DNA from 4 places in the Streptomyces sp. NPDC006529 genome. Region 2 is predicted to be linked to each of the others. Evidence: riboswitches for the same ligand, from Rfam matches in the RefSeq annotation. Region 2 holds a riboswitch; each other region holds the start of a gene.

Region 1 (7,260 bases), on a different contig from region 2:
AGGTGGTCTTGCCGCTGCCGTTGGGACCGACCACGCCGACCGTCTCACCGGGGCGGGCGGTGAGGTCGATGCCGCGCAGCAGGGTGTTCCCGTCGACCTCGTAACGTACGGCCTCGGCCCGCAGTTCCAGCGGCGCGGAGGTCACCGGCGCCGTCATCCGGCCACCCCCTCGGAGCGGCCGGAACGCCGCAGCATCCACAGGAAGAACGGCCCGCCGATCAGCGCGGTGACGACGCCGACCGGTATCTCCTCGGGCGCGGCGGCGGTACGGGCGACCAGGTCGGCCAGCGTCAGGAACACGGCCCCGCCCAGCGCGGCCACCGGCAGCAGTGCCCGGTGCCCGGCTCCCACGACCATCCGGGCCGCATGGGGAACCATCAGCCCGACGAACCCGATCGCGCCGCTGAAGGCGACCAGCACCCCGATGACGAGGGAGGCCAGCACGAAGGCGGCGGCCCGGAAGCGTCCGGTGTCGAGTCCCAGGGTGCGCGCGTCCTCCTCCCCCGCGAGCAGCAGGTCGAGCGGTCGGGCGAGGGCGAGCAGCAGTCCGGTCCCCACCGCCAGGACCACGGCGGCCACGGCCAGTTGGTCCCAGCGCGCCCCGCCGAGACCGCCGAGCGTCCAGAAGAGGATGGACCGGACCTGCTCCGCCCGGGCCGAGAGGACCAGAGCGAGGCTGGTCAGCGCGGAGAGCACGTACTGGACCGCGACGCCGGCGAGGATCAGCCGCCCGGTGGTCATGGCGCCGCCGCGCCGGGCGAGGGCGTACACCGTGACGAGGGCGCCGAGCGACCCGGCGAAGGCGGCGAGGGGCAGGGTGACACTGGTCGCGACGCCCGCCCCGAGGCCGAGCACGATGACGGCCACGGCGCCCGCCGAGGCGCCGGAGGACGCGCCGAGCAGGAACGGATCGGCCAGCTGGTTGCGTACGAGGGCCTGCAGCACGGCGCCCGTGACGGCCAGCCCGGCTCCGACGGCCATGGCGAGCAGCACGCGCGGCATCCGCACGTCCCACACGATGGAGGCGAAGGCGCCGGGACGCGGTCCGGCCAGGACGATGTCCAGCACCCGGCCGGGAGCGATCCGCACCGGCCCCAGGGCCAGGCCCGCCACCGCGCCGCCGACCAGCGCGAGGGCGAGGAGGACGAGGACGAGGGGGGCCCGGCGGCGGTCCGCCGTCACGCGGCGTCGGGGTGCAGCTGGCCGGCCAGGGATGTGACGGCGTCGGCGACGCGGACCCCGAGGACGGCGGAGGACAGCGGAAGGACGACGAAACGGCGGTCCCTGATCGCGGGAACCCGCGCGAGGGCCGGATCGTTCACCAGACGCTGCTTCTTCGCTTCGACGCTCGTCCCGCCGTAGTCGTAGATCAGCACGGTGTCGGGCTCGCGTTCGATGACCTTCTCCCAGGACACGTCGCCGAAGGTGTCCTTGAGGTCGGCGAACACGTTCCTTCCGCCCGCGAGGGAGACGATCTCGTTGCCGATGCCGTTGCCGCCCGAGGTGAAGGCGGCGGCCTCGCCGGAGTCGTAGACGAAGACGTTCGGGCGCGCCTTGTCCTTGACGCGGGCGGTCACCGCGTCGATGCGGCGCTGCTCGTCCTCGATCAGCCTCGCGCCCCGCTCGGGCACGCCGAAGGTGCGGGCGACTTCGGTGATCTCGGTCTTCAGCTGCTCGAACCGGACCGGTCCCGGGGTGCAGTACTCCACGCTGAGCCGGGTGTTGATGCCGCTCTTGCCCAACGCGGCGCGGTCGCGGCCCTGCGCGGCGTCGAAGGCGCTGGAGTAGCCGCCGTAGACGAAGTCGGGGTCGGCGCCGAGGAGCAGCTCCTTCGAGGGGTACTCCTTCGCCAGCACCTTGATCTTGTCGTAGGCCGGCCGGTAGGCGGGCAGGACGGCGTCGTCGAGGTAGGCGGTGCCCGCCATCCGGTCCCCGAGGCCGAGGGCGAGCAGCAATTCGGTGGCGTGCTGGTTCATGGCGACGGCGCGGCGGGGCGGGGCCTTGTACGTCGTCGTCACACCGCAGTTGGTCACGGTGTACGGGAATCCCCCGCTCCCGGGGGCGGCCGCCGACCGGGTGGTTCCGTCCGGCGCGACGCCGTCGCGGGCCCCTTCGTCCGGGGTGGCGGCGCAGGCGGCGAGCGGTATCAGGAGCGCCAGGGCGGCGAGCGGGCTGAGCGCGCGCAGGGCGGCGCGGAAACGCGGCATGGCGAAGCCTCTCCGGGGGATCCTCGTCCCCTGGTCGAAGTGAAGAGGCGGCGCGTCAGTGTCTGACTCCCGGGCCGCGAGGGCCCGGTCACAGTGGCGGGACCGTACCGGTTTCACACCGGTTTCCTGGTCCGCGCCGCCCGGGTAACCCGGCCGAGTCTGCCAGACCGGCCGCGCCCGGGCCATCGGCGGGGCGCGTCGGCACCACGCGAAAGCCCAGGGGGAGCGGGCTCCCACCTGGGCTGTGGCGGATCTTCTTCGTGCAGGGGCGGCAGGACTCGAACCTACGGCATTTGGTTTTGGAGACCAACGCTCTACCAACTGAGCTACGCCCCTCCGGTGACACCAGCTTCGCACGCGGCGGGCGGATGATCCAATCACTTCCACGATGTGGTCGGGCCCGTGGGAACCGCGCGGGTGGCGGGGCGGGAGGAGGAGACGGATGGTGGAGGTGTCCCGTGCCCGAGGAGGTCCCGCCGTGCGCCGTCTCCGGTCCCCCCTGGCCACCCTCGCGCTCGCCGTACCGGTCCTGCTCGGTCTCGGCGCCGGGCCGGGGACGACGGCCGTCGGACCCGCGACGACGGCCGCCGGCCCCATGGCGACGGCCGCCGCCGGGCCCGGGGCAACCACCGTCAGCGGGCCCGTGGCGACGACCGCCACCGACCCCACCGGCGAGACCATCTCGCTCCGCGGCAACCGCCCGGGCGAGCTGCTCGACGTCACCCTCGTCGCCGTGACCGACCCGGCGGCCCCGCGCGCCGCGCACGCCCTGCGGGATCCGGCCGGGCGCCTCGTCGCGGTCGAGTTCCGCCTGCTCAACACCGGTACGGCCGCCTACGCCGACCCGCCGCGCAGCGGCTCGTACCTCCTGGACGCCGACGGTGAGCGCTATTCCGGCGTGGCGTTGCCGACGACGGCCGGGGCCGAGTTCACCGAAGGACGGTCCCTGGCGCCCGGCGACTCCGCCACCGGCTGCGTCACCTTCGAACTGCCGCAGGACGCCCGCGCCTCGGCCGTGCAGTTCGCACTGAACAGCGGGTCCGCCGACGACATCGGCCAGTGGAGCCTGTCCTGAGCCGGACCGTCGGCCGCCCGACCCCGCGGCACGTACGACACCTGCCCCCGTGACACGTCCGCCACCCGCACCCTTGACCACATCGGCCGCCCGCCCCCTTGACCGCCCTGGTCCAGACCAATAGCTTCCGGATGCACAGCACGCGCACAGCACGGCTCAGGAGCACCACTCCCCGCATCCGCAAAGGAAGCCCATGCGCCGCAGTACGCTCGGCAGGCTGGCCGCCGCCTGTTCCCTGTCCCTCCTGGCGGCCGTCGCGCCCGCCGCAGGAGCCGCCACCGCCCCTTCCGAGGGCGGCTCCGGTCACGGACGCGCCTACCACCGCGTCGGATACTTCACCCAATGGGGCGTCTACGGACGCGACTTCCAGGTCAAGAACCTCGAAACGAGCGGCGCCGCCGCCAAGCTCACCCACGTCAACTACGCCTTCGGCAACATCGGCGCGGACGGCACGTGCTTCACCGGCAACGTCCCCGGCGAGGCCGACGCCTGGGCGGACTACGGCCGTCCGCTCGACGCCGCGGGCTCGGTCGACGGCGTGGCCGACACCTGGGACCAGCCGCTCGCCGGCAATTTCAACCAGCTGCGCGAGCTGAAGGCCCGGCATCCGGGCCTCAAGGCACAGATTTCCCTGGGCGGTTGGAGCTGGTCCACGCACTTCTCGGACGCCGCCCGGACCCCCGCCTCGCGCAAGGCGCTCGTCGCGTCCTGCATCGACCTCTACATCAAGGGCAATCTGCCGCAGGACGGTGCCCGCGGCGGCGCGGGCGCGGCCGCGGGCCTCTTCGACGGGATCGACCTCGACTGGGAGTGGCCGGGGTCGGCCGGGGACACCGACACCACCCACCGCCCGGAGGACAGGCGCAACTTCACGGCGCTGGTCCAGGAGTTCCGTACCCAGCTCGACGCCTACGGGCGGACCCAGAAGAAGAAGTACCAGCTGACCGCCTTCGTCCCGACCGCCCCCGCCAAGATCGACGCGGGCTTCGAGGTCCCGAAGATCATGCGGAACCTGGACTTCGTCACGCTCCAGGGTTACGACTTCCACGTCTCCGGCGAGAAGACCACCGCCCAGCAGTCGGCCCTGTACGCGCGGAACGACTTCAGCGTCGACGGGACGGTGGACGCGTGGCTGCGGCGCGGGGCACCCGCGGGCAAGTTGGTCATGGGCATGCCGTTCTACGGTCAGGGCTGGACCGGGGTCACCGGCGGCGGCGACGGCATGGGCCGCCCGGCGACGGGCCCGGCGCCCGCGACGTGGTCCGCCGGGTACGAGGACTACAAGGCGCTGAGGAAACTGGCCGACTCCGGCGCGTACACCCTGCACCGGGACCGCCGGGCGGGCAGCGCGTGGCTCTTCGACGGCACGACGCTGTGGACCTACGACGACCCGCAGGTGCTGCGCACCAAGACGGCGTACATCCGCGAGCACGGCCTCGGCGGCGCGATGTTCTGGTCGCTGGACGGCGACACGGCGGACGGCGAGCTGATGACGGCCGTGGACCGGGGGCTGCGCGGCCACTGACCCGACGGCCGGCGGGGGCCCCGGGTGGCGCGAACCGACACCCGTCCGGCACCGGCCCCCGCCCCGGGAGGGGGTCCCCCGACCGGCCGCGCGGCCGGCCCCGGGGTCCCTCCGTCGGCCCCTTCCATCGGCCCCCCGTGCGCCCCCCGCCCCCTTGTGCGAGAGAGTGCTCACCGATAAGTGTTATCGGGGCCCCGCTCGGCGGTCTCCCAGGTATTGGGCACCATCGACCGCCGGTACGGACAGGGATCATCACATGAGTACTCAGCACATCGCAGCGCTGGTGTCGGCCGCCCGCGCGGGCGATCCGGGGGCGCAGGACGAACTCGTCGGCGCGCACCTGCCGCTCGTCTACAACATCGTCGGCCGGGCCCTGAACGGCTCCGTGGACGTGGACGACGTGGTCCAGGACACCATGCTGCGCGCCCTCGACGGCCTGGGCGGGCTGCGCTCCGACGAGAGCTTCCGGTCGTGGCTGGTGGCGATCGCGATGAACCGGGTACGGGCGCACTGGCAGGCCCGCAGCACCGGACCCGACGCGAGCGGGCTGGAGGCGGCGCGGGAACTGGCCGACCCCGGCGCCGATTTCGTGGACCTGACCGTCGTCCAGCTGAACCTCACCGGGCAGCGGCGCGAGACGGCACGGGCCACGCGCTGGCTGGAGCCGGACGACCGGGCGCTGCTGTCGCTGTGGTGGCTGGAGTGCGCGGGGGAACTCACCCGAGCGGAGGTCGCGGCGGCGCTGGAGCTGTCCCCGCAGCACACCGCGGTCCGCGTGCAGCGGATGAAGGCGCAGCTGGAGTCCGCGCGGGTGGTCGAGCGGGCGCTGGACGCCCAGCCGCCGTGTGAGGCCCTGCGCGCCGTGGCGGCCGGCTGGGACGGGCTGCCGTCGGCGCTGTGGCGCAAGCGAATAGCACGGCACGCGCGGGAGTGCGTGCGCTGCGCGGGCCTGTGGAACGGCCTCGTCCCGGCGGAGGGGCTGCTGGCCGGGCTGGCGCTGGTCCCCGTGTCGGCGGCGGTGCTGGCCGCGGTCCGCCAGGCGAGCACGGCTGCGGCCGCGTTCGCGTACGACGCTCCCTCCCCCGGCGCCGCGAAGGGCCCGGGGGCGCACGCGGCCGGTGCGCGCCATGACGCGGGCCGCGGTGCGTCCCGCAAGCGGCGGCGCACGCGCCGCAGGGTCATCGCGGGCGGTGTGGTCGTTGCCTGTATGGCCGGTGGTGGGGCGCTGTACCTCGGGGGCGCGCTGCCCGGCTCGGGCGAGACCGGGACGACCGCCGCCGCTCCCGGCGCGCCGCTGGCCGCGCTCTCCACGACGGGGGCGGTCGTCCCCTCCGCCTCCGCTTCGGGTTCTCCGTCGGCTTCCGCCTCTGCGTCCGCCTCGCCCTCTCCCTCGGCGTCGGCGTCCTCCTCCGCTTCCGCCTCGGCCTCCGCATCGGCTTCGGCCTCGGCGAGCGCGAGCGCGAAGCCGACCCCGAAATCCTCGGCTCCGCGTCCGGCGGCCGCCGCGCCGCAGGGGACCGTGGCCCAGGTGATCGCGCTGGTCAACCAGGAGCGCGCGGCCGCGGGCTGCGGCCCGGTCAAGGACGACGCGCAGCTGCGCGCCGCCGCGCAGGACCACTCGGACGACATGGCGGACCGGGACTTCTTCGCGCACAGCAACCCCGACGGCGCCGACCCGGGCAAGCGGATCACCGCCGCCGGGTACCGCTGGTCGACGTACGGCGAGAACATCGCGATGGGCCAGCAGACGCCCGCCTCCGTCATGGACTCCTGGATGAAGAGCCCGGGGCACCGCGCGAACATCCTCAACTGCTCGTTCAAGGACCTCGGGGTCGGCGTCCGCCAGGGGGCGGGCGGCCCGTGGTGGACCCAGGACTTCGGCGCCCGCTGACGTTCCGCAGCAGCCCTGACGCTCCCCGGCCGGCGCCGGCGGGACGCGCTCGCCGCGTCCCAGAGCGTCCCGCGGCACGGGGCGCCGCCCGCGTCCGCGCAGCGCCGCCCGGCCGGAGCGCGGCCGTCCGCTCAAGGACCGCTCGATGACACACCCCGCGCCGGCCCTGAATGCTTCAATTTCGGGGCAGGATAGTGACAGGAGCCGAATGGGCTGATCAGACGGGGCGAGCGGAGTACACCGGATGGCGAGGAAGGTCCTGCGTCCGCATCAGCGCGAGGCCGTCGACGCCGTCGTGCGGGCGCTGGAGCTGCCCCCGGGCGGGCAGCCCCCGGAGGCCGGGCTGCGCACCCAGGTGATCATGGCCACCGGATCCGGGAAGTCGCTGGTGGCCGTCCGCTCCGCCGAGGCGCTGGGGGCCGGGCGCGTACTGGTGCTGGTGCCCTCGCTCGACCTGCTCGTGCAGAGCGTCGCCGCCTGGCGCGACGGCGGCCGTACCGGTCGCTTCCTCGCCGTGTGCTCGCTGCGCGGGCCGGAGGCGGGCGTGCCCAGCACCACCGAT
Region 2 (7,260 bases):
GATCTCCGCCGCCTGGCTGCTCGCCGCCGCGCTCGGCTCGTACGCCATCGGCTACCGCTTCTACGCGCGCTTCATCGCGGACCGGGTGCTGAAGGTCGACAAGACCCGCGCCACCCCGGCCGAACGCCTCGACAACGGTGTCGACTTCCACCCCACCGACCGCCGGGTGCTCTTCGGCCACCACTTCGCGGCCGTCGCAGGCGCCGGCCCGCTGGTCGGCCCGGTGCTCGCCTCGCAGATGGGGTACCTGCCGGGCACCATCTGGATCGTCGCGGGCGTGATCTTCGCGGGCGCGGTCCAGGACATGGTGACCCTGTTCTTCTCCACCCGGCGCAACGGCCGTTCGCTCGGCCAGATGGCCCGGGACGAGATCGGCCCCGTCGGCGGCGCGGCCGCGCTGGTCGCGGTCTTCATGATCATGATCATCCTGCTGGCGGTCCTCGCCCTGGTCATCGTCAACGCGCTGGCGGACTCCCCCTGGGGCGTCTTCTCCATCGGCATGACCATCCCGATCGCCCTCTTCATGGGCTTCTACCTGCGGGTGCTGCGCCCGGGCCGGATCACCGAGGTCTCGCTCATCGGCGTCGCCCTGCTGCTGCTCGCCATCGTCGCGGGCGGCTGGGTCGCCGACTCCTCCCTCGCCGACGTCTTCACGCTCGACAAGGAGACGCTGGTCATCTGGATGGTCGGGTACGGCTTCCTCGCCTCGGTGCTGCCGGTGTGGATGCTGCTCGCCCCGCGCGACTACCTCTCCACCTTCATGAAGGTCGGCACCATCGCGCTGATGGCCGTGGGCGTGGTCATCGCCCTGCCGACGCTGAAGATGCCCGCCGTCACCGACTTCGCCACCCGCGGCGACGGACCGGTCTTCGCCGGCTCGATGTTCCCCTTCGTCTTCATCACCATCGCGTGCGGGGCGCTGTCCGGCTTCCACGCGCTGGTCTCCTCCGGCACCACCCCGAAGATGATCCAGAAGGAGACCCAGGTCCGGGTCATCGGCTACGGCGCCATGCTGACCGAGTCCTTCGTCGCGATCATGGCGGTCATCGCCGCCTGCATCATCGAGCCGGGCCTCTTCTTCGCGGTGAACGCCCCCAGCGGCCGGATCGGCACCACCGCCCTGGAGGCCTCCCAGGCGATCGGCGGCCTCGGCTTCTCGATCACCCCGGACGCGCTGACCCAGGCGGCCAAGGACATCGGCGAGACCAGCCTGCTCTCCCGCACGGGTGGCGCGCCGACCTTCGCACTCGGGATGTCGGAGATCTTCTCGTCCGTGGTCGGCGGGACCGCGATGAAGGCGTTCTGGTACCACTTCGCCATCATGTTCGAGGCCCTCTTCATCCTGACCACGGTCGACGCGGGCACCCGGGTCGGCCGGTTCATGCTCCAGGACACCCTGGGCAACCTGCACAAGTCCTTCAAGGACGTCAGCTGGAAGCCGGGCGTCTGGTTCGCCAGCGCGGTCGTCGTCGGCGGCTGGGGCTACTTCCTGTGGGTCGGCGTGAAGGACCCGCTGGGCGGCATCAACCAGCTCTTCCCGCTCTTCGGCATCGCGAACCAGCTGCTCGCCGCCGTCGCCCTCGCCGTCTGCACCACGCTGCTGGTGAAGTCGGGCCGGCTCAAGTGGGCCTGGGTGACCGCGGTCCCGCTGGCCTGGGACGTGGCCGTGACGCTCACCGCCAGCTACCAGAAGATCTTCTCCGACGACGCGACGATCGGCTTCTTCGCCCAGCGCGACAAGTACCTGGCCGGGATCGAGGCGGGCAAGGTGCTCAAGCCCGCCAAGACCATGGACCAGATGCACACCGTGGTCACCAACGCCACGGTCGACGGGGTCCTCTCCGCGGTCTTCGCGCTCCTGATCGTCATCGTCCTGCTGGACGCGCTGCGGACCTGCCTGAAGGCCGTCCGCGACCCGGGGAGCGCGGAGCTCTCCGAGGTCCCGTGGTCGGAGTCGAAGATCATCGCTCCGGCCGGCCTGATCCCGACGGCCGCCGAGAAGGCGGAACTGGCCGCCGCGGGTCTGGACTCGGGCGGCGGCCGGGTCAAGGAACCGGTGGCGTGAGCGCCGTCCGGGCGGCGCTGGGCCGGATCCGGTTCTACGTCCGCGAGTTCTCGGGCGAGAGCGCCTACGAGCGGTACGTCGCCCATGCGCGCTCCCACGACCCGCACGCCGAGGTGCCCACCCGCAGGGCCTTCGAGCGGGCCCGCACCGACGCCCGCGAGGCGGACCCCCGCGAGGGCTTCCGCTGCTGCTGAGGAGCCACCGCGAACCGGAGGCCGCCGGATTCCCCGACCGGGAACCCGGCGGCCTCTCGCGTGGGACGGGCCGTCGGCGGCGGGGTCCCGGTCGCCGGCCTCCGGCCGCCCCCACGGCCTCGCCGGGGGACCTGTCCGAGCCCGCCGGAGGGACCGCCGAGGGGCCCTGCCGGGGGCCACGGGGCCTGCGGGAGCCGCCGGACCAGCCGGGCCCCGGAGGGTGCCGGGGCGCCCGTACCGGCCGTCCTCGCGCCGCCGCATCGGATGGAGTTGTAGCCGCGCCGACACAACATGTGGGGGTCGCGCAACGAGCGGCCCCCACATGTATGCTCGTGCTCGCTGTCGCCGCAGGGGAATCCGGTGCGAATCCGGAACTGTCCCGCAACGGTATGAACTGCACCCAACCACCCATTGGTGCTGCCGCAAGTCCGAGGACCTGCCGACAGTGCGCCCGGACCGACCGGTCCGGACGCCGATACGTCCGGGCCTCGCGGTTGGGCCGGTGGACGCCGTGTGGAGACGCGCCGAGCCCTGCCCCGGGCCCGCACGTCCGTGCCCGCCCGGCAGCCCCCTCGCCCCGCCCCGTGAGTCGTCCGGAGCCGAGCGAGGGAGAGCCCCCCACGTGACCATCGCGCCTGCCGCACCGCGCGCCGAGTCCGCCCAGCCCGAGGCCACCGAGGGTCCCGGCGCCGCGCTGCTGCGCACCCTCACCGACCTCACCGCCGACCTGGCCGACACCGACCCCGGCCGGGTCGCCGCCGCCGCGCTGCGGGGCCGCAGCTCCGTGGCCGACGAGGCCGAACTGCGCGGCCTGGCCACCGAGGCGGCCGCCGGCCTGATCTCGGAGGACCCGGCGTACTCCCGGCTGGCCGCCCGTCTGCTGACGCTGACGATCGCGGAAGAGGCCGCGGGCCAGGGGGCCACCTCCTTCTCGGCGTCCGTCGCAGTCGGTCACCGCGAGGGCCTGATCGCGGAGCGCACCGCCGCGTTCGTCGCCACGCACGCGACCCGGTTGGACGCGCTCGTCGAGCACGCGGCCGCCGAGGGCGCCGACGACCGCTTCGGCTTCTTCGGTCTGCGCACCCTGCACAGCCGCTACCTGCTGCGCCACCCGATCACCCGCCAGGTCGTGGAGACCCCGCAGTACTTCATGCTGCGCGTGGCCTGCGGCCTCGCCGCGGACGAGAGCGTCCAGGCCGTCGAGGAAGTGGCCTCGCTGTACCGGCTGATGAGCCGCCTCGACTACCTGCCCTCCTCCCCCACGCTCTTCAACTCCGGCACCCGGCACCCGCAGATGTCCTCGTGCTACCTGCTTGACTCTCCGCTCGACGAGCTGGACTCGATCTACGACCGCTACCACCAGGTCGCGCGCCTCTCCAAGCACGCCGGCGGCATCGGCCTCTCGTACTCCCGCATCCGCGCCCGCGGTTCGCTGATCCGCGGCACCAACGGGCACTCCAACGGCATCGTGCCGTTCCTCAAGACCCTCGACGCCTCCGTCGCCGCCGTGAACCAGGGCGGCCGCCGCAAGGGCGCCGCCGCCGTCTACCTGGAGACCTGGCACGCGGACATCGAGGAGTTCCTGGAGCTCCGCGACAACACCGGTGAGGACCAGCGCCGCACCCACAACCTGAACCTCGCCCACTGGGTGCCGGACGAGTTCATGCGCCGCGTGAACGCCGACGCCGACTGGTCGCTGTTCTCCCCGGCCGACGTGCCGGAGCTGGTCGACCTGTGGGGCGACGACTTCGACGCCGCCTACCGCAAGGCCGAGGCGGACGGCCTGGCCCGCAAGACCATGCCCGCCCGCGACCTGTACGGCCGGATGATGCGCACCCTCGCGCAGACCGGCCAGGGCTGGATGACCTTCAAGGACGCCTCCAACCGCACGGCCAACCAGACCGCCGAGCCGGGCACCGTCGTCCACTCCTCGAACCTGTGCACCGAGATCATCGAGGTCACCAACGACGGCGAGACCGCCGTCTGCAACCTCGGCTCGGTCAACCTCGGCGCGTTCGTCCTCGCCGAGACCGGTGAGATCGACTGGGAGCGGCTGGACGAGACCGTCCGCACCGCCGTGACCTTCCTCGACCGCGTGGTGGACATCAACTTCTACCCGACCGAGCAGGCCGGGCGTTCCAACGCCCGCTGGCGTCCGGTGGGTCTGGGCGCGATGGGCCTCCAGGACGTCTTCTTCAAGCTGAAGCTGCCCTTCGACTCCCCCGAGGCGAAGGCGCTGTCCACCAAGCTCTCCGAGCGCATCATGCTGGCCGCGTACGAGGCCTCCTGCGACCTCGCCGAGCGCAGCGGCCCGCTGCCGGCCTGGGAGCAGACCCGCACCGCCCGCGGCGTCCTGCACCCGGACCACTACGCGACCGAGCTGAACTGGCCGGAGCGCTGGGACGCGCTGCGCGCCCGGATCGCCGAGACCGGCATGCGCAACTCGCTGCTCCTCGCGATCGCCCCGACCGCGACGATCGCCTCGATCGCGGGCGTGTACGAGTGCATCGAGCCGCAGGTCTCCAACCTCTTCAAGCGCGAGACCCTCAGCGGTGAGTTCCTCCAGGTCAACGCCTACCTGGTGGCCGAGCTGAAGAAGCTCGGCGTCTGGGACGCGCAGACCCGCGAGGCGCTGCGCGAGGCCAGCGGTTCGGTGCAGGGCTTCGGCTGGATCCCCGCCGAAGTGCGCGCGCTGTACCGCACGGCGTGGGAGATCCCGCAGCGCGCCCTGATCGACATGGCGGCGGCCCGTACGCCGTACCTCGACCAGTCGCAGTCGCTGAACCTGTTCCTGGAGACGCCGACCATCGGGAAGTTGTCCTCGATGTACGCGTACGCCTGGAAGCAGGGCCTGAAGACCACGTACTACCTGCGCTCGCGCCCGGCGACGAAGATCGCCCGCGCCGCGCAGGCCGCCACCCCGGTGGCGCTCCCGCAGGCCGACGCCGACGCCGAGGCGCTCGCCTGCTCCCTTGAGAACCCCGAGTCATGCGAGGCCTGCCAGTAATGAGTTCCCCCCACAAGAGCGCGGCCGAGAAGAACCTGCTCGACCCGGGCTTCGAGCTGACCCTGCGTCCCATGCGCTACCCGGACTTCTACGAGCGCTACCGGGACGCGATCAAGAACACCTGGACCGTCGAGGAGGTCGACCTCCACTCGGACGTCGCCGACCTGGCGAAGCTGACGCCCGGTGAGCAGCACATGATCGGCCGCCTCGTCGCGTTCTTCGCGACGGGTGACTCGATCGTCTCGAACAACCTCGTGCTGACCCTGTACAAGCACATCAACTCGCCCGAGGCGCGGCTGTACCTGTCGCGCCAGCTGTTCGAGGAGGCCGTGCACGTCCAGTTCTACCTGACGCTGCTCGACACCTACCTCCCCGATCCGGACGACCGCGCGGCGGCCTTCGACGCGGTCGAGGAGATCCCCTCGATCCGCGAGAAGGCGCAGTTCTGCTTCAAGTGGATCAACGAGGTGGAGAAGCTGGAGCGGCTGGAGACGCAGGCCGACCGCCGCCGCTTCCTGCTGAACCTGATCTGCTTCGCGGCGTGCATCGAGGGCCTGTTCTTCTACGGCGCCTTCGCCTACGTCTACTGGTTCCGCTCGCGCGGTCTGCTGCACGGTCTGGCGACCGGCACCAACTGGGTGTTCCGGGACGAGACCATGCACATGAACTTCGCCTTCGAGGTCGTGGACACGGTCCGCAAGGAGGAGCCGGAGCTGTTCGACGACGCGCTCCAGCAGCAGGTCGTCGACATGCTGAAGGAGGCCGTCGACGCCGAGCTGCAGTTCGGCCGCGACCTGTGCGGCGACGGCCTGCCGGGCATGAACACCGAGTCGATGCGCGCGTACCTGGAGTGCGTCGCGGACCAGCGCCTGGTCCGCCTCGGCTTCGCGCCGGTCTACGGCGCCCAGAACCCGTTCTCCTTCATGGAGCTCCAGGGCGTCCAGGAGCTGACCAACTTCTTCGAGCGCCGCCCGTCGGCCTACCAGGTCGCGGTCGAGGGCACCGTCGACCTGGACGAGGACTTCTAGGACGAGGACGCCCGGTCCGCCGCCCGCGGCTCCGGCCGGGCCCCGCACCCCGCGGGGCCTGACCGGATTCCGCCGGTCGTTTGGCCCGTTCCACCCCCACCCGTCAACGCAGGCTGACGTACGGTGGGGGCCACCCGGCCAGAGCCCGCCGCACAGCGCTCCGGCCGGCCCCGCAGTCGACCCACAGGGGTTTCCATGTCTCGTACGCTCCGCATGCTCACGGCCCTCGCCTTCACCGCCCTGATGCTCGGCGGTACGGCGGCCACCGCCTCCGCCACGGACACCGGCTGGACGATCATCGGCCACGGGTCGCGCGGCTGACCCGTCCGCCGCACGTGCGAAGGCCCCGCTCCTCTTCCCGGAGCGGGGCCTCGCGCGGTTGCCTCGTACTGCCTTACGGGTCCTACGGGTTGGGCACCGTCTCGTAGCGCGGGGTGCCCTCTTCCATCTGGCGCAGCGCGTCCTTGCGGTCGCGCTTGGACAGCCGGTCGATGTACAGGTACCCGTACAGGTGGTCCGTCTCGTGCTGGAGGCAGCGCGCGAAGTAGCCGGTGCCGCGCACCTTGATCGGGTTGCCCTGGGCGTCCTGGCCCTCGACCTCGGCGTAGTCGGGGCGGGCGAGGGAGGCGTAGGCGGTCGGGACCGACAGGCAGCCCTCGTTCGAGTCGTCCAGCACGCGCGATGCGGCGGGCAGTTCGACCAGCCTCGGGTTCACCACGACACCGGTGTGGCGGTTGCCGTCGTCGTCCGGGCAGTCGTAGACGAAGACCTTGGCGTCCACGCCGATCTGGTTCGCGGCCAGGCCCACGCCCTCGGCGGCCTTCTGGCTGGCGAACATGTCGTCGATCAGCCGCGCCAGCTCGTCGCCGAACTCGGTGACGTCCTTGCACTCGCGGTGCAGGACCGGGTTGCCGACCACGGTGATCGGACGAGCGGTCCCGCGCTCGCGGTGGGCCAGCTCACGCT
Region 3 (7,260 bases), on a different contig from region 2:
TCGACAAGGCCATGGCCGAGGGCGGCCCGGCCGGGGTCTACATCGTGGTCGAGGACGTGGACGCGCACCACCGCCGGGCCGAGGAGCACGGGGTGGAGATCCTGATGCCGCCGACCGACCAGGACTACGGGTCGCGGGACTACATGGCGCGCGACGCCGAGGGCAACATCTGGAGCTTCGGGACGTACGCGCCGCAGGTCTGACCCGCGGCGCGGGTCAGGCGGGGTCCGGGCGCGAAGGGCCCGGACCCTTCGCGCCGGGACTGCGCCGGTTTCAGACGCCGCCGGTGTGGACCTGGAAGGCAGCGCGCCGCATCGCCTTGGCCAGGGCGGGGTCGGGGTGGGCGGCGGCGAGGGCCACGAGCACCTGCACGGTGCGCGGGTGCCCGACGGCGCGGACCTCGTCCAGCAGCCGGGGCACGGTGGTGCGCACGGCCGAGTCGAGGTGGCGGGCCAGCAGCTCCGCCTCGCCGTGGTCGGCGATGGCGGCCGCGGTGTCGACCCACAGCCAGGTCGACTCCTCCCGGGTGAGCACGTCCTGGGCCTCGTCCGGGTCGACCCCGTCGTGCTCGGCGAGCCAGAGCAGGGCGTAGGGGCGCAGCGCGGGCTCGCGGACCGCGGCGCGGACCTCGGGCTCGGCGGGGGCGCCGACCACGCGCAGCGCCTCGAAGGCCAGGCCGCGCAGCAGCGCGTCCTCGCCGCGGGCGGCGTGCAGCAGCTCGCTGACGGCGTGTCCGACGGGCCGGGCGGCGAGCCAGGCCTGGTATTCGGCGCGGGCCGGGCCGGGCGTGAGCCGGGCGCAGCCGTGCAGCATGGCCGCGGCGGACTGCTCGATGTTCCCGGCGGTGCTCTGGGCGGCCACGCAGATCTGTTCCAGCTTGACCCAGACCGCCCAGCTGCCGAGCGGGGTGAGCGCGGCCATCGCGGGGCCCAGCGTGACGGCGTCGACGGCGGCCAGGCCGCCCAGCGCCCAGCGCAGCAGGCGGGCGAGCGGGACGGGCCGGTCGGCGGCGCGCGCGGGGGCGGCGGCGCTCGGGCCGCCGAGGCCGGCGGCGCCCGCCTCGGAGGCGGCGTCGTAGGGCACTTCGCAGCGCTCGTCGCGCAGTTCGACGACGCGCTGGCCGAGCAGGTCCAGCAGGGCTGGGACGGTCACGGGTCCGGCGGAGAGCTGGAGGAGGGAGAGGACCTGGGGCATCGACTCGACCACTTCGGCGACGGCCGAGGGGGCGATGTCGGCCGGGGCCGGGTGGACGAGCGACCAGGCGTCGAAGAGGGCGACCCAGCCGCGCAGGACGGCCGTGTCGTCGCGGTCCCAGGCGCGCAGGCGCCAGCCGGGGCGGGCGTGTCCGCCGTGCACCTCGACGAGTCCGGCGAGCCGGGCGCGGTCCCAGCCCACCTGGATCTGGCCGTGCGTCAGACCCAGCTGCCGAGCGGCCCGTTCGACGTCGGCGGCGGGCAGCGCGCCCGCCGGGGCGGGCCGGGACCCGTCCGCGACGCCGAGGTGGTGCTCGGCCCAGCGGGCCAGGCGCACGGCGTCCGCCAGGGAGGCGCGGGCCCGGTTCGCGAGGTCGGGCGCGGCGGGGGTACCGGCGGGCGGGCGGGGGGCCGGCCGGGTGCTCCGGTCCGTCACCGCCTTGCGGGCCGTGGCGACGGAGCGCGGAGAGACGAGTCGGAGTCTGGAGTCGCGAGCCAACTGCTCATCAGGCTTTCGGGACGTCACGGAAGCAGTCTCGCCCGTCACGGCCCGAAAGCCCAAACGGAACCGGCCGTTACCGCCGGACACCGAGGGGTCATACCGGGGCAAAGGTGCCTTCGCGCCACGGTGGCTACATCAGCGGGGTCAGGAACCGGCGCAGGCCCTCCTCGTACTCCGCGGGATCCGCGTTCCACATCGCGCCGTGCGGGGCGTCCCGGACGGTCCGCAGGGTGACGAGGTCCGGGCGCGCGGCGGCGAGGCGGCGCGAGGGCTCCCAGGGCGCGAGGGTGTCCTCGGGCCCGTGGAAGATCAGTACGGGCATCCGCAGCGCCGCCGGGTCGGCGCCCGGCGGCCGCCGGCCGGCCCGCAGTCCGGTGCGCCCCTCGGCGGCCCGCACGGCGAGCGGGAGGACCGCGGCCGGGGTCCCGCGGGCGGCGGCGAGGCGCTCCAGGGTGGCGCGCCAGTCCAGCACCGGGGAGTCCAGGACCAGCCCGGAGATCCGGTCGGCGAGGGCGGAGCGTTCGGCCGCGAGCAGGGCCATGGTGGCGCCGGTGGACCACCCGTACAGGACGACCCGGCGGGCGCCGAAGCGCAGGGCGTAGCGGATCGCCGCGTCCAGGTCGCGCCACTCCGACGCGCCGAGGTGGCCGACGCCGTCCGGCGGGGCGGGGGCTCCGAGGTCGCCGCGGTAGGCGAGGTCGAGGACCGGCAGCCGGTGGCGGTGCAGGAAGGGCATGACCACCATGGGGTGTTCGCGGGTGCCGCCGAGCCCGTGCGCGGTGATCACCCAGGTGTCGCGGGCACCGGGCACGAACCAGGCGGGCAGGGCGCCCAGCTCTCCGGGAACGTCCACGTCGGCGTGGTCGAGGCCGAGGGCGGCGCGCGGGTTGCCGGCGTGGATCTGCGGGGTGAGCAGGACCCGGGTGCCGGGGGCGAGGGAGCCGTGGGTGACCCCGACCAGGCGCCGGACGACGGTGTCCGGGTCGTGCGGGGCGTCGGGCAGGACGGCCCCGACGACCGCGTGCACACCGGGCGCGGCCAGGCCGTACGTACCGGGCCACAGGGAGGCGAGGGACCGGGTCAGGGCGACGCGGTCCGCGGTGGCGGAGTGGACGACGAGCTTCGGTCCGCCGGGCAGCGGGCGGCCGGGTTCGGTCCGCAGGGCGGCGTTGGCGGCGTACCGGCCGGCGGCGACGGCGGCCACCCCGGCGGCAGCGGCCAGTCCGGCGGCGGTGAGGGCGGCGGTGACGGCCGCTGCCGTCGTGGTTGCGGGGGGCACCGCTCCAGTGTCGGCCGGGGCGGCGGGCCCGGCCAGTGGAGGCGGTCGTTCCGGTGACCGGGGACGCGCGCCGGGCGGGCGTGATCCGGGTCTCACCCGGGGTCCCGGACGCACGCGACGGCGGGGTGGGAGACCCCCGGTCGGCCGGGGGTCCATCCAGCCCCTGACGTGCGTAAACAGGTGCATCAGCGGTCCAATGGGGACGAGCGCGGCGAACCGTCCCCGGATCGGTACACCGCTCCGCCCGGTCCAGTTCATCTTCCGTTCACTCAAGTTGCCTACGGTCGGCGAGCCACTGACGTCAAACAGAAGCCTGGGTAAATGGAGCACATAACGCTTCTCCTCGGGATCGTGATCATTACCGCTCTCGTGTTCGACTTCACGAACGGTTTCCACGACACGGCCAACGCGATGGCCACCACCATCTCGACCGGCGCACTCAAGCCCAAGACGGCGGTGGCCATGTCCGCCGTGCTGAACCTCGTCGGCGCGTTCATGTCCGTGGAGGTCGCCAAGACGATCTCCAAGGGCCTGGTCAACGAGCAAGGCATCCAGCCGGAGGTCATCTTCGCCGCGCTGGTCGGCGCCATCCTCTGGAACCTCGTCACCTGGCTGGTCGGCCTGCCGTCCAGTTCCTCGCACGCCCTGATGGGCGGCCTGGTCGGTGCGGCCGTCGCCTCCGCCGGTCTCGGCGCCGTCAACGGCGGCACGCTCGTCACCAAGGTGCTGCTCCCCGCGGTCGCCGCGCCCATCGTGGCCGGAGTGGCCGCGATGCTGGCCTCGCGGCTCACCTACAAGGTGGGCAAGAACGTCGACGAGAAGACCTCCGCCAAGGGCTACAAGGCCGGTCAGATCGCCTCGGCCGGACTCGTCTCCCTGGCGCACGGCACCAACGACGCGCAGAAGACCATGGGCATCATCACCCTGGCGCTGGTCGCCGGCGGTGCGCTCGCCCCCGGCTCCAACCCGCCGGTCTGGGTCATCTTCTCGGCCGGCATGGCGATCGCGATGGGCACCTACCTGGGCGGCTGGCGCATCATCCGCACCATGGGCAGCGGCCTGACCGACCTCCAGCCGCAGCAGGGCTTCGCCGCCCAGACCTCGGCCGCCAGCGTCATCCTGGCCTCCTCCAGCCTCGGCTTCTCCCTCTCCACCACCCACGCCTGCTCCGGCGCGGTCATGGGTGCGGGCCTGGGCCGCAAGGGCGGCGTGGTCCGCTGGTCCACCGCCAGCCGGATGTTCATCGCCTGGGGCCTGACCCTGCCGGCCGCCGCCCTGGTGTCCGCGGGCGCCGAGCTCGTCATGCGGACCGGTGACGTCGGCGTGGCCGCCGTCGCGCTCTTCCTCGTCGGCTCCTGCGTCGCCATCTGGCTCGTCTCGCGCCGCCAGGTCGTCGACCACACCAACGTGAACGGCACGCCGGACGCCCCGGCCGAGGCTCCCGGCGTGGTCACCACCGCGATCGCCGCCGTCGTCGTTCCGCCGCTCGCGGGCACCACCGCCGCGGTCACGGACGAGGCCTTCAAGGCGACCATCCCCACCCCGGCACCGGCCGCTCCCCCGGCCCCGGCGGCTCCCGCCGCCGCGGTCTGACCCACAGAGGAATCGGCAGTATGAAGATCGACTGGGCAGCACTCGGCTCCGTGTTCGGCGTCAGCCTCTCCGCCACCGTCGCCCTCGTGACCCTGTTCACCCTGGGCATCGTGGGCCTGTCGAAGCACGAGGCCGCGACCGGCCGGGGCGGCGCCGCCCACCTGGCACGCACCGGCGCCTACGCCTGCTTCTCGCTCTGCGCGGTGGCCGTCGGCTACGCGATCTACCTGATCGTCAGCTGACGCCGCGCGGTCACCCCCGCGCGTCCCACCCGCCCCAGCACGTCCGAAAGCTCCCTCCGGCCCACCGCCGGGGGGAGCTTTCGCAGGTCAACGGCAAGTTGACGGGCGTTCGCGGGGCGTGGTGGACTGCCGGAGCCAACACGGCGGCATGAAGAGGAAGTCCGGTGCGAATCCGGCGCGGTCCCGCCACTGTCACCGAGGAGCCGACGGCTCCCCGGAAGCCAGGAACTCTCGCCACCGGACACGTCGAACCAGGGCGCGGACCCTGAGTGAGGACCTACCTGCCACATGCGTGCCGATCGCGTTTTCGCGTACGGCGCGACGGCCGGCCTGATCGGCGACCGGATCCTCGGTGATCCGCGCCGCGGGCATCCCGTCGCCGCCTTCGGGCGGACCGCCGCCACCGTCGAACGGGCCCTGTGGGGCCACAGCCGGGCCCGGGGCGCCCTGCACACCCTGGTGTGCGCGGGGGGCGCGGCCGCCGTCGGCGCGCTCGGCGCCCGCGCCGTGCGCTCCCGGCCCGCCGCCGCCCGCATCGCCCTGACCGCCGCCGCCACCTGGGCGGTGGTGGGCGGCACCTCGCTGGGCCGCGAAGCCCTGGCCATCGGGGGCGCCCTGGCCGCCGGGGACACCGAGGTGGCCCGGGAGCGGCTGCCGCACCTGTGCGGACGCGACCCGCAGGCCCTGGACGAGCAGCAGATCGCCCGCGCCGTCGTGGAGTCCGTCGCCGAGAACACCTCGGACGCCGTCGTCGGCGCCCTGGTCTGGGGCGCCCTGGCGGGGGTGCCCGGGCTGCTGTTCTTCCGCGCCGTGAACACCCTGGACGCGATGGTCGGCCACCGCTCCCCGCGCTACCTGCGCTACGGCTGGGCCTCGGCCCGGCTCGACGACGTCGCGGGCTGGCCGGGCGCCCGGCTGACCGCGCTGGCCGCCGTGGCGGCCGGACCCGACCGGCGGGGCGCCGTACGGGCCTGGCGCGCGGACGCCGCCGCCCACCCCAGCCCGAACGCCGGCCCGGTGGAGGCCTCCTTCGCGGGCGCGCTCGGGGTCCGCCTCGGCGGGACCCTGGCGTACGCGGGGCGCGTGGAGCACCGGGCGGTGCTGAACGGGGCGGCGGGCCGTCCGGTCGACGCCCCGGACATCGAGCGCGCCGTACGGCTCTCGCGCCGGGTCACCTGGATCTCCCTCGGGGCATGCGTGGCCCTGCGGTCGCTGGTGTCGTCACTGCGCGCGTCACGCCGCGCATCCGGTCGTACGACGAAGGGAAGCGCATGAGCGGCGCACGGCGCGGCGGCGGACTCCTGGTCGCCGGCACCACCTCCGACGCGGGCAAGAGCGTGGTCACCGCGGGCATCTGCCGCTGGCTGGCCCGCCAGGGCGTGAAGGTGGCGCCCTTCAAGGCACAGAACATGTCGCTGAACTCCTTCGTCACCCTGGAGGGCGCCGAGATCGGCCGCGCCCAGGCGATGCAGGCCCAGGCGGCGCGGGTCGAACCCACCGCGCTGATGAACCCGGTGCTGCTGAAACCCGGCAGCGACCGCAGCAGCCAGGTCGTGCTGCTGGGCAAGCCGGTGGGTGAGATGAGTGCGCGCGGCTATCACGGGGGGAGGCAGGAGCAGTTGCTCGGCATCGTCACGGACTGCCTGGAGCAGCTGCGGGGCACGTATGACGCCGTGATCTGCGAGGGGGCGGGCAGTCCGGCCGAGATCAACCTGCGGCGCACGGACATCGTGAACATGGGGATCGCGCGGGCCGCGCGCTTCCCGGTGGTCGTGGTCGGCGACATCGACCGCGGCGGGGTCTTCGCCTCCTTCTTCGGTACGACGGCCCTGCTGTCGCCCGAGGACCAGTCGCTGATCGCGGGCTACCTCGTCAACAAGTTCCGCGGGGACGTGTCCCTGCTGGAGCCGGGCATGGAGATGCTGCGCGGGCTGACCGGGCGGGCGACCTACGGGGTGCTGCCCTTCCGGCACGGGCTCGGCATCGACGAGGAGGACGGCCTGCGGGTCTCGCTGCGCGGCGCCGTACGGGAGTCCGTGGTCGCCCCGCCGGTGGGCGAGGACGTGCTGCGGGTGGCGGTGTGCGCGGTCCCGCTGATGTCGAACTTCACGGACGTGGACGCGCTGGCCGCCGAACCGGGCGTCGTGGTGCGGTTCGTGGACCGGGCCGAGGAACTGGCCGACGCCGACCTGGTCGTCGTCCCCGGCACCCGCGGCACCGTGAAGGCGCTGGCCTGGCTGCGCGAGCGCGGCCTCGCCGACGCGCTGGCCCGGCGGGCCGCCGAGGGGCGGCCGGTTCTGGGCGTCTGCGGTGGCTTCCAGGTGCTGGGCGAGTCCATCGAGGACGAGGTCGAGTCCCGGGCCGGGGTCGTCGAGGGGCTCGGGCTGCTGCCCGTGCGCGTCCGCTTCGAGCGGGAGAAGACCCTCGCGCGGCCGAGCGGGAGCGCGCTGG
Region 4 (7,260 bases), on a different contig from region 2:
CGCATCCCGCATCGGCGGCTTCGGCGGCCCCGAAGGCCTGGCCGACTGGCTGCGCAGCCACGCCGTGGACGCCGTCGTGGACGCCACGCACCCCTTCGCGGAGCGGATGAGCTTCAACGCGGCAGCGGCCTGCGCAGCCACCGGCACCCCCCTGCTGGCCCTGCGCCGCCCCGCCTGGACCCCGGCCCCCGGCGACGACTGGCACCACGTCCCCACCCTGGCCGCGGCCGCCGCCGCCCTCCCCGCCCTGGGGAGGCGCGCGTTCCTGACCACGGGCCGCACCGGCCTCGCCGCCTTCGCGCACCTGGACGCGACCTGGTTCCTGGTCCGCTCCGTGGACGCCCCCACCGCCCCGCTGCCCCGGCAGACCGAAGTCCTCCTGGACCGGGGCCCGTTCAGCCTCGAAGGCGAGCGCGCCCTGATCCGCGAGCACCGGATCGACGTACTGGTGACCAAGGCGAGCGGCGGCTCCGCGACGGCCCCCAAGCTGACGGCGGCCCGCGAGGCGGGCATCCCGGTGCTCGTGGTCGACCGCCCGCCGGTCCCGCAGGGCGTACCGGTCGCCGAGTCGGCCCGGGCGGCGGCGACCTGGGTGCGCGCACGCACCCGGGACGCCTGACCCGGACCCCGCCCGGGACCCGGGGCCGCCCGGAACCCCAGGGGCCCGCCCGTAACCGGGACTACCCGTAGCGCCGCGGCGTCCAGACGATCTGCCGCCCGTCCCCGCGCCGGACCACCCGCGTCTGCGACGAGCCGATCAGCAGCAGCGTCCGCATGTCCACCTGCGCCGGGTCCAGATCCGCGAGCCGCACGATCCGGATGGACTGCTCCGGGCCGCCCACATCACGGGCCAGCACCACCGGGGTGTCCGGCGCCCGGTGCTCCAGCAGCAGTTCGCGGGCCTTGCCGACCTGCCAAGTGCGGCTACGCGAACCGGGGTTGTACAGGGCGATCACCAAGTCGGCTCCGGCCGCGGCGTGCAGCCGCTGCGCGATGACCTCCCACGGCTTGAGCCGGTCGGACAGCGAGATCGTGGCGTAGTCGTGGCCGAGCGGCGCGCCCGCGGCCGCGGCGGCCGCGTTGGCGGCGGTGACCCCGGGCAGCACCCGGACCGGAATGTCCGCGTGCTCGTCCTGCGAGGCGACTTCCAGGACCGCCGTGGCCATGGCGAAGACGCCCGGGTCGCCGCCGGAGACCACCGCGACGCGCTGCCCGCGCCGGGCCAGGTCGAGCGCGAACTCGGCCCGCTCGAACTCGACCTTGTTGTCGGAGCCGTGCCGGACCTGGCCCGGCCGTACGGGCACCCGGTCGAGGTAGGTCGTGTACCCGACCAGCGCGTCCGCGTCGGCCAGCGCGCGCTTCGTCTCCGGGGTCAGCCACAGGGGACCGGCCGGTCCGGTGCCCACGACGACGACCTCGCCGACGGCGCCCGGCGCGGGCGCGGGCCGGCAGCCGGGGTTGCCGATCCGGCTCGGCAGCACGGCCACGGCGAAGTACGGCACGGTCTCGGGGTCGGTGTCCGCGAGCATCCCGGTGCGCTCCCCGGCCATCGTCGCGCGCTCGACGTAGCGCGCCTCGGGCAGCCGCCCGGACGTTTCCATCGCCCGCCGCACGGCGGGGAAGGTGCGGCCGAGCTTCATCACCACGGCGGAGTCGGTGGCCGCCAGACGGGCCGTCAGTTCTTCCTCGGGCAGCGTGCCGGGCAGGATCGTGAGCACCTCCTCGCCCTCGACGAGGGGGGTCTGCAGGCGGGCGGCGGCGGCGCTGACGGAGGTGACCCCGGGGATCACCTCGGTCGCGTACCGGTCGGCGAGCCGCTTGTGCATGTGCATGTACGAGCCGTAGAAGAGCGGGTCGCCCTCGGCGAGCACGGCCACGGTCCGGCCCGCGTCGAGGTGGGCGCCGAGCCGGGCGGCGGAGGCCTCGTAGAACTCCTCCATCGCTCCCTGGTAGCCGCCGGGGTGATCGGTGCTCTCGGTGGTGAGCGGGTAGACCAGCGGCTCTTCGATGTGGTCCGCGCGCAGGTGGGCGGCCGCGATCGAGCGGGCGATGGAACGTCCGTGGCGGGCGCTGTGGTAGGCGACGACGTCCGCCTCCGCGATCACCTGAACGGCCCGCAGGGTCATCAGGGAGGGGTCGCCGGGGCCGAGGCCCACGCCGTAGAGCCGTCCGGCCGCGGCTCCCGTACCGGCGGCACCGGTGGTGGCGGGGGTGGTCGTCGCGCTGGTGGCGCTGGTGGCGCTCATTCTTCCTCGCTCGCGATCGCGTTGACGGCGGCGGCGGCGATGGCGCTGCCGCCGCGCCGCCCCCGGACGATCAGGTGGTCCAGCCCCGAGGGGTGGGCGGCGAGCGCGTCCTTGGATTCGGCGGCGCCGATGAATCCGACGGGCACGCCGATGACGGCGGCCGGACGGGGCGCGCCTTCCTCGATCATCTCCAGCAGCCGGAAGAGGGCGGTCGGCGCGTTGCCGACGGCGATCACGGAGCCTTCCAACAGGTCGCGGTTGCGCCAGAGTTCGAGGGCGGCGGCGCTGCGCGTGGTGCCCATCTTCGCGGCCAGGTCCGGTACGGCCGGGTCCGACAGGGTGCAGATCACCTCGTTGTCGGCGGGCAGCCGCTTGCGGGTGACCCCGCTGGCGACCATGCGGACGTCGCACAGGATGGGCGCCCCCGCGTTCAGCGCGGCGCGGGCGCGCAGCACCACGTCCGGCGTGTACCCCAGATCCTTGGTCAGGTCGGTCATCCCGCACGCGTGGATCATGCGTACGGCGACCTGCGACACCGAGGCGGGCAGCCCGGCGAGGTCCGCCTCGGCGCGGATCGTGGCAAAGGACTGGCGGTAGATCGCGGCGCCGTCCTTCTCGTACTCGAACACTGTGTACTCGCTCATCTCTTCAACTACATCTGCCGCTGAGGCTGCTGGGTGTGCTGGGTCGGGTGGGGCTGGTGGAACGCGGCTTCCGCATCCGCTTCCGCGAGGGCGGCGGTCAGGTCCTCGGGGGTGGCCGGTACGTCCTCCCGCACCGCGTGCCCGGCGCGCGGGCCGGCCACGGTGACGCCGTACCCCCGGGGCCCGGCGACCAGGTCCACCCAGGCGCGGGCGCGCGGGTGCCCGCAGCGCCGCTCGCACCCGGACCAGTGCACGGGCAGTGCCGGTGCCGCGGGGACCGGTGCGTCCGGTCCGCCCGCCGCGCCCGAACGGGCCACGACCGCGCGGGCGTCGGCCCGTACGTCGGCCAGCGCCTTCGCGCAGCCGGGCCGCCCGGTGCAGGCGCTCACGTTCTCCCACGGGTCGCCGGGCGCCGTGACCAGCCCGGCGTCGGCGAGCCGGGCGAGGGTGTCGGCGGCCGTGGCCGCGCGGACACCGGGAACGACGATCCCGCGCCAGGGCGTGAGCCGCAGGGTCCCGGCCGCGGCGGTGGCCGTGGCGGCGAGCAGGCGCCACTGGGCGCTGGTCAGCCGGCCCAGCGGGGCCAGTACCGAGAGGGCGACGTGGTCCGGGTCCAGTCCCGCCACCGGACCCGGGCGGGGCCCGGGTCCGGTCCGGCGCCGGAAGCCGTGGGCCCGCTCGGCCGAAATGCCCCGCTCCCGCAACCGCTTGAGCAACTCCCCGGACTCCGGGCGTTGTTCGACGGGAAGCTCGCTCACCCGCCAGGCCTTGGTGCCGGCTTCGTGGACCACGTCGAGGAAGTACCGGGCGACCGTCAGGGCCGCCCGGGGGGCGTCCTGGTGGCCCACGGCGACCGCGTCGGTGTCATCGTGCGTCCACAGCACGGCCATTCCGCGCTTCAGGGCCAGCACGTGCACGTCGGGTGCGAGCGAGGACACGTCGCCGCGTCCGTCGTCGAGGGCGAAGAGGAAGCGCCCGGACAGCGCGGCCGCGGGCCCGCTCGCGCACAGCAGCCGGTCCAGCGCGCCGACCCACGGCGTGACGTCGGGGCGACCCTGCCGGTCGAGCCCGGAGAGGGGCGAGGCGACGATGTTGCGGACGCGTTCGTGGGTGGCCGCTGCGGCGGGCAGCAGTCCGGCGGCGGTCAGCAGGGCGGCGAGTTCGCCGCCGCAGCTCGCGCCGAGGCCGCGCAGCTGCGCGTTGCCCCGCGAGGTGAGGTCGAGGTGCCCGTCGCCGAGCCGGTCCGCGGCGTCGGCCACTGCGGCGGCGGCATCCGCCGTGAGCAGACCCCCGGGGATCCGGATCCGGGCGAGGTGCCCGTCGTCCGCCGCGTGCAAGCGCAGCGCGCCGGGGCAGGCGTCGCCGCGGTCCCGTATGACGGGTTCGTCCCGGGATGCGGCGGAAGAGGGCGGGGGCATGGCGGCGAGCATACCCACGATCGGCGCCCGCCGACCTGTGTCCGTCACCACGCCCCGTCCCCCCGGCCACGCCCCGCCGCCCCGGGCTCTGCCCGCCCGCATGCCGTCGCCGCGCCCCGGCCCGACCTGGCCCGGCACGCCCGCATGCCACCGACCCGGCCCGGCCTGGCCCGGCACGCCCCCATGCCACCGACCCGGCCCGGCGCACGCCCAGATGCCGCCGGCCCCGCGGCCCGGGCCTGCGCGCCCGTCAGCCGCCGGTGCGTTGGCGACTGCCGCCATGTGGAGCCTCCGGCGGCGCCTCAAACGCCGGCGAGGCTGAAATTTGCCCGCATCCCGGCGCAGCCAATTCCAGCCCCCACACCCTGGCCACACAACCACCCCAGTCCGATCCGGCCTGCCCGGCACCCCGGTCGCCAAAATCAGCCCGCCCGGCGTTTGAGGGCCCGCCGGAGGCCCCACCACCCGCACCCGCCAACACAGCCAAGGCCACCACCACCCCGGCCCAACGACCCACCCGCCTGCCAATCCCAGCCCGCCCAACACCCGCAGCCACACACCCACCCCCAGCCACACCCAGCCCGCCCAGCACCCGCGGCCACCCGACCACCCGAACCAAATCCAGCCCGCCCGGCGATTGAGGGCACACCACAGGCCCCACGACCCGCACCCGCCGCCAAAACCCGGCCCCGCACCACCAAACCCCGGCCCCGCGCCAGCGATCCACCCCGGGAACCGCCCCCACCTGCCATCCGCTCGCCCCGGCACCTAAGATGGCCCCTCGACGGGCCATTCGGCCCGTCATCGCCGAGGACGGCGACATGGGAGGAAGCCCGGTGCGATTCCGGCGCGGTCCCGCCACTGTGAATCCGGCAGCGCCCCACCGCGCCACCGGGTGAGTCAGGAACTCCCGTCGTCCTCACTGCCCGGGGCGCGGAAACCCCGAGGAAGGCCCGCCGCCGCATGATCCTGCTGCTGTCGACGTCCGACACCGATCTGCTCAGTGCCCGCGCCTCGGACGACGGCCCGGTCCCGTACCGGTTCGCGAACCCTTCCCGGCTCCCCCTCGACGACCTCCCCGCGCTGCTCGACGGCGTGGACCTGGTCGTCGTACGCCTCCTCGGCGGCCTGCGCGCCTGGCAGGAGGGGCTCGACCTGCTCCTCGCCGCCGACCAGCCCCGGCCGGTCGTCGTCCTGACCGGCGAACAGGCCCCCGACGCCCAGCTGATGGAGGCCTCCACCGTCCCCATCGGCATCGCGGCCGAGGCCCACGCCTACCTCGCGCACGGCGGCCCGGCCAACCTGGAGCAGCTGGCCCGCTTCCTCTCGGACACCGTGCTGCTCACCGGCCACGGCTTCGACCCGCCCGCGGCCGCGCCCACCTGGGGCAGGCTGGAGCGCGCGGCGGTGCCGGCCACGGGCCCCCGGATCGCGGTGCTCTACTACCGCGCCCACCACATGAGCGGCAACACCGCCTTCGTGCACGGCCTCGCGGACGCCGTGGTGGACGCGGGCGGCGTGCCCGTGCCGCTGTACGTCTCCTCGCTGCGCTCCCCCGAGCCGGAACTGCTCGCGGAGCTGGCGACGGCGGACGCCATCGTGACCACGGTCCTGGCGGCGGGCGGCACCCGCCCCGCCGAGGCCTCGGCGGGCGGCGACGACGAGTCGTGGGACGCGGGCGCGCTCGCCGCCCTCGACGTACCGATCCTGCAGGCGCTGTGCCTGACCGGTTCCCGCGAGACGTGGCAGGAGAGCGACGAGGGCCTGTCCCCGCTCGACTCGGCCAGCCAGGTCGCGGTACCGGAGTTCGACGGCCGGCTGATCACCGTCCCGTTCTCCTTCAAGGAGATCGACGAGGACGGCCTCCCGGCGTACGTCGCCGATCCCGAGCGGGCCGCCCGCGTCGCGGGCATCGCCGTACGCCACGCCCGGCTGCGGCACACCCCGAACGCCGAGAAGCGGATCGCGCTCGTCCTCTCCGCGTACCCCACCAAGCACTCCCGCATCGGCAACGCCGTCGGTCTCGACACCCCCGCCAGCGCCGTCGCACTGCTGCGCCGCCTGATCGCGGAGGGCTACGACTTCGGCCCGGCCGAGGAGATCCCCGGTCTGGTCTCCGGCGACGGGGACGAGCTGATCCGCGCGCTGATCGAGGCCGGCGGCCACGACCAGGACTGGCTCACCGAGGAGCAGCTGGCCCGCAACCCGGTCCGGATCCCGGCCGCCGACTACCGCCGCTGGTACGCCACGCTCCCCGGCGAGCTGCGCGAAGGCGTCGAGGAGCACTGGGGGCAGGCGCCCGGCAACATGTTCCTGGACCGCTCGCGCACCGCGGCCGGCGGCGACCCCGACGGCGACATCGTGCTGGCGGCGCTGCGCCGCGGGAACCTGCTCATCCTCATCCAGCCGCCGCGCGGCTTCGGCGAGAACCCGATCGCGATCTACCACGACCCGGACCTCCCGCCCTCGCACCACTACCTCGCCGCCTACCGCTGGATCCAGGCCGCGGCCGAGGACGGCGGTTTCGGCGCCGACGCCATGATCCACCTGGGCAAGCACGGCAACCTGGAGTGGCTGCCCGGCAAGAACGCCGGCCTCTCCGCCTCCTGTGCGCCGGACGCCGCGCTCGGCGACCTCCCGCTCGTCTACCCGTTCCTGGTCAACGACCCGGGCGAGGGCACCCAGGCCAAGCGCCGCGTGCACGCGACCCTGGTCGACCACCTGGTGCCGCCGATGGCCCGCGCGGAGTCGTACGGCGACATCGCGCGCCTGGAGCAGCACCTGGACGAGTACGCGCAGATCTCCTCCATGGACCCGGCCAAGCTGCCCGCGATCCGAGCCCAGATCTGGACCCTGATCCAGGCCGCGAAGCTCGACCACGACCTGGGCCTGGAGGCCCGCCCGGACGACGACGGCTTCGACGACTTCCTGCTGCACGTCGACGGCTGGCTC

Evidence for each region. Region 2 has a riboswitch for cobalamin ahead of ABZY31_RS24900 (ribonucleoside-diphosphate reductase subunit alpha). Riboswitches for the same ligand answer to the same signal wherever they lie in the genome.
Region 1: another riboswitch for cobalamin. It lies ahead of ABZY31_RS21025 (ABC transporter substrate-binding protein); the one in region 2 lies ahead of ABZY31_RS24900 (ribonucleoside-diphosphate reductase subunit alpha).
Region 3: another riboswitch for cobalamin. It lies ahead of ABZY31_RS14085 (cobalamin biosynthesis protein); the one in region 2 lies ahead of ABZY31_RS24900 (ribonucleoside-diphosphate reductase subunit alpha).
Region 4: another riboswitch for cobalamin. It lies ahead of cobN (cobaltochelatase subunit CobN); the one in region 2 lies ahead of ABZY31_RS24900 (ribonucleoside-diphosphate reductase subunit alpha).

What each region holds. Positions count from the first base shown of each region.
Region 1 is NZ_JBEXPB010000030.1:60,519-67,778, reverse strand. It holds gene ABZY31_RS21035 (ABC transporter ATP-binding protein) at 1-157, opposite strand, end outside; gene ABZY31_RS21030 (iron ABC transporter permease) at 154-1,182, opposite strand; gene ABZY31_RS21025 (ABC transporter substrate-binding protein) at 1,179-2,207, opposite strand; cobalamin riboswitch at 2,244-2,374, opposite strand; tRNA gene ABZY31_RS21020 (tRNA-Trp) at 2,471-2,543, opposite strand; gene ABZY31_RS21015 (hypothetical protein) at 2,686-3,282, shown strand; gene ABZY31_RS21010 (glycoside hydrolase family 18 protein) at 3,476-4,807, shown strand; gene ABZY31_RS21005 (sigma-70 family RNA polymerase sigma factor) at 5,064-6,698, shown strand; gene ABZY31_RS21000 (Helicase associated domain protein) at 6,943-7,260, shown strand, end outside.
Region 2 is NZ_JBEXPB010000043.1:6,259-13,518, forward strand. It holds gene ABZY31_RS24890 (carbon starvation CstA family protein) at 1-2,065, shown strand, start outside; gene ABZY31_RS24895 (YbdD/YjiX family protein) at 2,062-2,259, shown strand; cobalamin riboswitch at 2,569-2,718, shown strand; gene ABZY31_RS24900 (ribonucleoside-diphosphate reductase subunit alpha) at 2,882-5,266, shown strand; gene ABZY31_RS24905 (ribonucleotide-diphosphate reductase subunit beta) at 5,266-6,294, shown strand; gene ABZY31_RS24910 (hypothetical protein) at 6,490-6,615, shown strand; gene def (peptide deformylase) at 6,698-7,260, opposite strand, start outside.
Region 3 is NZ_JBEXPB010000015.1:51,205-58,464, forward strand. It holds gene ABZY31_RS14060 (VOC family protein) at 1-203, shown strand, start outside; gene ABZY31_RS14065 (hypothetical protein) at 274-1,629, opposite strand; gene ABZY31_RS14070 (alpha/beta fold hydrolase) at 1,826-2,974, opposite strand; gene ABZY31_RS14075 (inorganic phosphate transporter) at 3,296-4,567, shown strand; gene ABZY31_RS14080 (hypothetical protein) at 4,588-4,809, shown strand; cobalamin riboswitch at 4,922-5,061, shown strand; gene ABZY31_RS14085 (cobalamin biosynthesis protein) at 5,098-6,084, shown strand; partial or broken gene ABZY31_RS14090 (cobyric acid synthase) at 6,081-7,260, shown strand, end outside.
Region 4 is NZ_JBEXPB010000005.1:206,725-213,984, reverse strand. It holds gene ABZY31_RS06940 (cobalt-precorrin-6A reductase) at 1-619, shown strand, start outside; gene ABZY31_RS06935 (precorrin-2 C(20)-methyltransferase) at 681-2,246, opposite strand; gene ABZY31_RS06930 (precorrin-8X methylmutase) at 2,243-2,890, opposite strand; gene cobG (precorrin-3B synthase) at 2,899-4,308, opposite strand; cobalamin riboswitch at 5,076-5,239, shown strand; gene cobN (cobaltochelatase subunit CobN) at 5,272-7,260, shown strand, end outside.